Regions from separate parts of the Escherichia fergusonii ATCC 35469 genome, predicted to be linked through region 2. Evidence: predicted binding sites of a transcription regulator. Region 2 holds the regulator's gene; the other holds the start of a gene.
The links. Region 2 encodes Fur, which represses iron uptake genes when iron is present. Its sites were predicted from a motif close to ATAATAATGAGAACNACTATCAA; they were not measured.
Positions count from the first base shown of each region.

Region 1: the regulator Fur is predicted to act here: its motif matches at 2,047-2,069, upstream of sufA (Fe-S cluster assembly scaffold SufA).

Region 1 covers NC_011740.1:1,403,024-1,406,439, forward strand. The annotation lists gene ydiJ (D-2-hydroxyglutarate dehydrogenase YdiJ) at 1-1,061, shown strand, start outside; gene menI (1,4-dihydroxy-2-naphthoyl-CoA hydrolase) at 1,058-1,468, shown strand; gene EFER_RS06905 (YdiH family protein) at 1,569-1,757, shown strand; gene sufA (Fe-S cluster assembly scaffold SufA) at 2,109-2,477, shown strand; gene sufB (Fe-S cluster assembly protein SufB) at 2,486-3,416, shown strand, end outside.
Region 2 covers NC_011740.1:2,486,918-2,490,333, reverse strand. The annotation lists gene chiP (chitoporin ChiP) at 1-805, shown strand, start outside; gene chiQ (ChiQ/YbfN family lipoprotein) at 855-1,181, shown strand; gene fur (ferric iron uptake transcriptional regulator) at 1,265-1,711, opposite strand; gene uof (fur leader peptide) at 1,704-1,790, opposite strand; gene fldA (flavodoxin FldA) at 2,000-2,530, opposite strand; gene ybfE (LexA regulated protein) at 2,670-2,963, opposite strand; gene ybfF (esterase) at 3,103-3,416, opposite strand, start outside.

The DNA.
Region 1 (3,416 bases), 1.1 Mb from region 2:
TCAAAGAGGCGATGTCTGGTTGCCTGGCCTGTAAAGCGTGTTCGACTCAGTGCCCAATCAAAATTGACGTGCCTGAGTTTCGTTCTCGCTTCCTGCAACTCTATCACACCCGTTATTTGCGTCCCCTGCGCGACCACCTCGTCGCCACGGTCGAGAGCTATGCACCGCTGATGGCACGTGCGCCGAAGACTTTTAACTTCTTCATTAACCAGCCGCTGGTGCGCAAACTCTCCGAAAAACATATCGGCATGGTTGATTTGCCGCTGCTGTCGGTGCCATCGCTGCAACAACAAATGGTGGGGCATCGCTCGGCGAATATGACGCTGGAGCAACTGGAGAATCTGACTACAGAACAAAAGGCACGGACCGTGCTGGTGGTGCAGGACCCGTTTACCAGCTATTACGAAGCCCAGGTGGTGGCTGATTTTGTTCGTCTTATCGAGAAATTAGGTTTTCAGCCAGTGTTGCTTCCATTCTCACCAAACGGTAAAGCCCAGCATATAAAGGGCTTCCTGAGTCGTTTTACTAAAACGGCGAAAAAAACCTCAGAGTTACTTAACCGTGTCGCACAATTGGGAATGCCTATGGTGGGCGTAGATCCAGCACTGGTGCTTTGTTATCGGGATGAATACAAACTGGCGCTGGGCGAAAAGCGGGGGGATTTCCATGTCATGCTGGTGAATGAATGGCTTTCATCCGTACTGGAATCTGTGCCGACACGTGAAATGAGTGGCGAGACCTGGTATTTCTTTGGCCATTGTACCGAAGTTACTGCCATACCGGGCGCGCCAGCACAGTGGGCTACCATCTTTGCACGATTTGGCGCCAAACTGGACAACGTCAACGTCGGTTGTTGCGGAATGGCGGGAACGTATGGACATGAGGCGAAAAACCACAAAAATTCGTTAGGCATTTATGAATTATCGTGGCACCAGGCAATGGAAAAATTACCGCGCCAACGCTGCCTGGCAACGGGATATTCCTGCCGCAGTCAGGTTAAACGTATTGAAGGGACGGGGGTTCGTCACCCGTTACAGGCACTACTGGAGTTGATGAAATGATCTGGAAACGTGAAACCAACATTGATGCGCTCAATGCTCTTGGGGAAGGCAATATGGTTGGACTGTTGGATATTCGTTTTGAGCATATTGGTGACGATTCACTGGAGGCGACCATGCCGGTAGACTCGCGCACAAAGCAACCTTTTGGGCTGTTACACGGCGGTGCCTCAGTGGTACTGGCGGAAACGCTGGGCTCAGTGGCGGGTTATCTCTGTACTCACGGGGATCAAAAAGTGGTAGGCATTGAGGTAAATGCTAATCATGTTCGCTCAGCCAGGGAAGGGCGTGTACGTGGCGTTTGTAAAGCATTACATACCGGAACCAGGCATCAGGTTTGGCAAATCGAGATTTTCGATGAGCAGGGGCGTTTGTGCTGTACATCACGCCTGACAACGGCAATTTTGTGACGTTGTCACCAAAAAAAATGTGATGCATATTGCTTTTGGTCATAATCTGCACAGTAAAAGGTGATATACTGTGCAGGTTTTGAACAAAAGCGAGGACGATATGACTACGCAATTTGATCCAGCCCAACTGGCAATTGAATTTTTACGCCGTGACAAAACTCAACTCTCCCCTGCCCAGTATCTTAAGCGCCTGAAACAGTTGGAGCTTGAATTTACTGATCTCATGACACTTTCCTCCGCTGAATTAAAAGAAGAGATCTATTTCGCCTGGCGTCTGGGCGTTCAATAATAAATTCCCCTGTACTTGAGTCATCCCCTTCATTCTGCCGTCGAGCCCTTAAGGCTGCCGTTGCAACCTTAAGGGATGAGTCTCTATCCAATGTCTGTTCCTCTTTCTAAAATTGATATTTTCTATGCATCTTTTATTTCTGTAACTTTTTAATTTCATTCCCCTTATTAAAATCAATAAGTTAGTTACGTTTTCTCTGCCAGGCTATCCCTTGAGACAGGGTCTATGCTTACTATAAGCCGTTTAAAAAGGGGCTTTTGGCGAAAACCCCTTTGGTCGCGGGGTTGAAGTGATAATGATTATCACTAACATGATGTTATCCCGTGGCGGCGTATGAAATGAGGTAAATCTATGGAACTGCATACAGGAACTTTTAATCCCGATGAATTTGCCTGGCAGGGCTTAACGCTGACACCCGCTGCCGTGGTCCACATCCGTGAGCTGGTGGCAAAGCAACCAGGTATGGTCGGCGTGCGCTTAGGCGTTAAGCAAACGGGCTGCGCGGGCTTTGGCTATGTGCTCGACAGTGTTAGCGAGCCGGACAAAGACGATCTGCTGTTTGAACACGACGGCGCGAAGCTGTTTGTCCCGCTGCAAGCGATGCCGTTTATTGATGGCACGGAAGTCGATTTCGTTCGTGAAGGACTTAATCAGATATTCAAATTTCACAACCCTAAAGCCCAGAATGAATGTGGCTGTGGCGAAAGCTTTGGGGTATAGGCGGTACTATGTCTCGTAATACTGAAGCAACTGACGATGTCAAAACCTGGACCGGCGGCCCGCTGAATTATAAAGAAGGGTTCTTCACCCAGTTAGCCACCGATGAGCTGGCAAAGGGGATAAACGAAGAGGTGGTGCGCGCAATTTCGGCGAAGCGTAATGAGCCGGAGTGGATGCTGGAGTTTCGTCTCAATGCTTATCGCGCATGGCTGGAGATGGAAGAGCCGCACTGGCTTAAAGCGCACTACGACAAGCTGAATTATCAGGATTACAGTTACTACTCAGCACCATCGTGCGGTAATTGTGACGACACTTGCGCGTCGGAACCCGGCGCGGTGCAGCAAACTGGCGCGAACGCCTTTTTAAGTAAAGAGGTGGAGGCGGCGTTTGAGCAGTTGGGCGTTCCCGTACGGGAAGGCAAAGAAGTGGCAGTGGATGCCATTTTCGACTCTGTTTCGGTTGCCACCACTTATCGCGAAAAACTGGCGGAGCAGGGAATTATTTTTTGTTCCTTTGGCGAGGCGATCCACGATCACCCGGAACTGGTGCGTAAATATCTCGGCACCGTGGTGCCGGGGAATGACAACTTCTTTGCCGCGCTTAATGCGGCGGTGGCCTCTGACGGTACATTTATTTATGTGCCTAAAGGCGTGCGCTGCCCGATGGAACTTTCCACGTATTTCCGTATTAACGCGGAAAAAACCGGGCAGTTTGAGCGCACCATTCTGGTGGCCGACGAAGACAGCTACGTCAGCTACATTGAAGGATGTTCCGCTCCGGTGCGCGACAGCTATCAGTTACACGCGGCGGTGGTGGAAGTCATCATCCATAAAAACGCCGAGGTGAAATATTCCACGGTACAAAACTGGTTCCCTGGCGATAACAACACCGGCGGTATTCTCAACTTCGTCACCAAGCGTGCTTTGTGCGAAGGCGAAA
Region 2 (3,416 bases):
GTGGCATCTGGAAATGGATGAGTTTTATCAGAACGATAAAACCACCAACGTTGATTATCTGCACTCCATCGGTGCGAAGTACGACTTCAAAAATAACTTTGTACTGGAAGCGGCATTTGGTCAGGCAGAAGGGTATATCGATCAATATTTTGCCAAAGCCAGCTACAAATTTGATATCGCCGGTAGCCCGTTAACCACCAGCTACCAGTTCTATGGTACGCGCGATAAAGTTGACGATCGCAGCGTCAACGATCTTTATGACGGCACCGCCTGGCTGCAAGCGTTGACCTTTGGTTACCGGGCGGCTGACGTAGTGGATTTGCGTCTGGAAGGCACCTGGGTTAAAGCCGACGGCCAGCAGGGATACTTCCTGCAACGTATGACTCCAACCTACGCTTCCTCGAACGGTCGCCTGGATATCTGGTGGGATAACCGTTCTGACTTTAACGCCAACGGCGAAAAAGCGGTCTTCTTCGGTGCGATGTATGACCTGAAAAACTGGAATCTTCCAGGCTTCGCCATCGGCGCTTCCTACGTTTACGCATGGGATGCTAAACCCGCTACCTGGCAGAGCAATCCGGATGCGTACTACGACAAAAACCGGACTATTGAAGAGTCTGCATACAGCCTGGATGCGGTCTACACCATTCAGGACGGTCGTGCTAAAGGCACGATGTTCAAACTGCACTTTACCGAATACGACAACCACTCCGACATCCCAAGCTGGGGCGGTGGTTACGGTAACATCTTCCAGGATGAGCGCGACGTGAAATTTATGGTAATCGCACCATTCACCATCTTCTGATGCCCGACGCGGCAGGTTTTGTGCCTGCCGCACATTTGAGGAGTTTGCTATGAAAAAACTGATTCTCATCGCCATGGTGGCATCGGGGCTGGTGGCTTGTGCACAATCCACCGCGTCACAGGAAGACAGCCGTCTAAAAGAAGCTTACAGCGCCTGTATCAACACCGCGCAAGGTTCGCCGGAAAAAATTGAAGCCTGTCAGAGCGTGTTAAACGTGCTGAAGAAAGAGAAACAACATCAGCAATTTGCCGAGCAGGAAAGTGTCCGTGTGCTGGATTATCAGCAGTGCATTCAGGCAACGCAAACCGGTAATGACCAGGCGGTGAAAACCGATTGTGATAAGGTCTGGCAGGAAATTCGCAGCAATAACAAATAAGTGAGAGCTGTAACTCTCGCTTTTCTTATGTCCCTTGTATAAAAAAGCCAACCCGCAGGTTGGCTTTTCTCGTTCAGGCGGGCTTATTTGCCTTCGTGTGCGTGCTCATCTTCGCGGCAATCGCCTTCGGCACAGTGGCCGTAAAGATAGAGACTATGGTTAGTCAGCCGAATGCCATGTTTTGCGGCGATTTCACGCTGACGCGCTTCGATGGAATCATCACTAAATTCGATAACCTTACCGCAGTCGAGGCAGATCAGGTGATCGTGGTGATGTTGCTGTGTCAGTTCAAATACGGATTTACCGCCTTCAAAATTGTGGCGGGTGACGATACCAGCGTCGTCAAACTGGTTCAGTACGCGATAAACCGTAGCCAGACCAATTTCTTCACCCATATCGATCAGACGTTTGTATAAATCTTCCGCACTGACGTGATGGTTGTCCGGCTCCTGAAGAACTTCCAGGATTTTTAAACGAGGAAGCGTTACTTTCAGGCCAGCTTTCTTTAGGGCGGTATTGTTATCAGTCATGCGGAATCTGTCCTGTTACTAAGCGGTTCACTTCATTAGAAGAAGTGACAGAATTTGCTCTTGAGATAATGCGTATCATTATAGAATTGCCACGCCTAAATGAAAACCACAAGTCCCTGGCAAATATTGTTAATAAAAACGTGGCTCAGCTTACATTTACAATGGCAAGGCCACTTGAACACCGGGACATTGTACAGGTACAACGGCAAAAGTTACAAATTTGTAGCAATTATTTTGATTGGCATTATCTATTAATACGGCGTAGACACGAGTCTACGCCGTATTACGTCAGGCATTGAGAATTTCGTCGAGATGCAATTCTTCAGAAATCTGTTTAACCCATTTTTCTACACGTTCAGCGGTCAGTTCCGGCTGACGGTCTTCGTCGATAGCCAGACCGACAAAGTGGTCGTCATCTGCCAGACCTTTTGATGCTTCGAAATGGTAGCCCGCAGTTGGCCAGTGACCAACGATAGTTGCGCCGCGCGGTTCAATGATGTCGCGGATGGTACCCAATGCGTCACAGAAGTATTCAGCGTAATCTTCCTGGTCGCCACAACCAAACAGCGCAACCAGTTTACCATTAAAATCAATTTCTTCGAGAGTCGGGAAGAAGTCATCCCAGTCACACTGTGCTTCGCCGTAATACCAGGTCGGGATGCCCAGCAGCAGAATGTCATAAGCTTCCAGATCTTCTTTGCTGCTTTTTGCAATGTCATGGACATCGGCAACGTCTTTACCAAGCTGTTTTTGAATCATTTTTGCGATATTTTCGGTATTACCGGTGTCGCTACCGAAAAAGATGCCAGTGATAGCCATGAGTGAAATAACCTCTTGAAACTTATTGAAATGGGGGTGGAAAATTGCCCACGGATAAAGGCAATCATAGCAGAACAGGCAGTCTTGCGGAATCAGCAAACGAGCAGGACTGCACACTGTGCTACATGAAAGTGGAAATTTAAACGATGCCCTGACTACGCAGCGCCGCCAGTTGCTGCATTAACATCTCTTCGATCAGTTCGCTACGGCTCATATTGCGCGATTCCGCCAGCTCGTTCAGCGCCTCGACAGCTTCCGCGTTCAGCTTCAGTTCGACACGCTTAAGGCCACGTACTTTGTCGCGTTTTAGCTGGTTGCGTTTATTAATACGCAGCTGTTCATCGCGCGAAAGCGGATTAGTTTTCGGTCGTCCCGGTCGACGCTCGTGCGCGAACAGATCTAATGTCGTACGGTCCGTTTGTTCTTTGGCCATGATCTTGGTGACTTCGGGGGAAACAATCAGCCAGGCGCCTGCCCGGATGGATAGCGCGCCATAATACATCAGCGCGATGAGTCACGCCAACGCCCACGCGTGGAAAGCGACGCGGACGCTGGGTTTTTAATCAGTTACGTTAATCATTGAGATAGCGACGGATAGCGCGTAATACCGCATCCGGTTTTTCAGCATGGACCCAGTGACCCGCGCCAGCAATCACATGCGCTCGTGCCTGTGGAAATTGTGTCAGTAAATCATCACGATACTGCTCGCTAACATACGGAGAATTGCCACCAGGGATAAACAGGGCAGGGTGATCCCATGCCGGGATTTTCTCCCACCCCACAATATGCGGATACTGATCCCACAATACCGGCACGTTAAAGCGCCACTCCCCGTCAACAAAAGATTTCAACAGAAACTGAATCACCCCTTCTTCATTAAGATGCT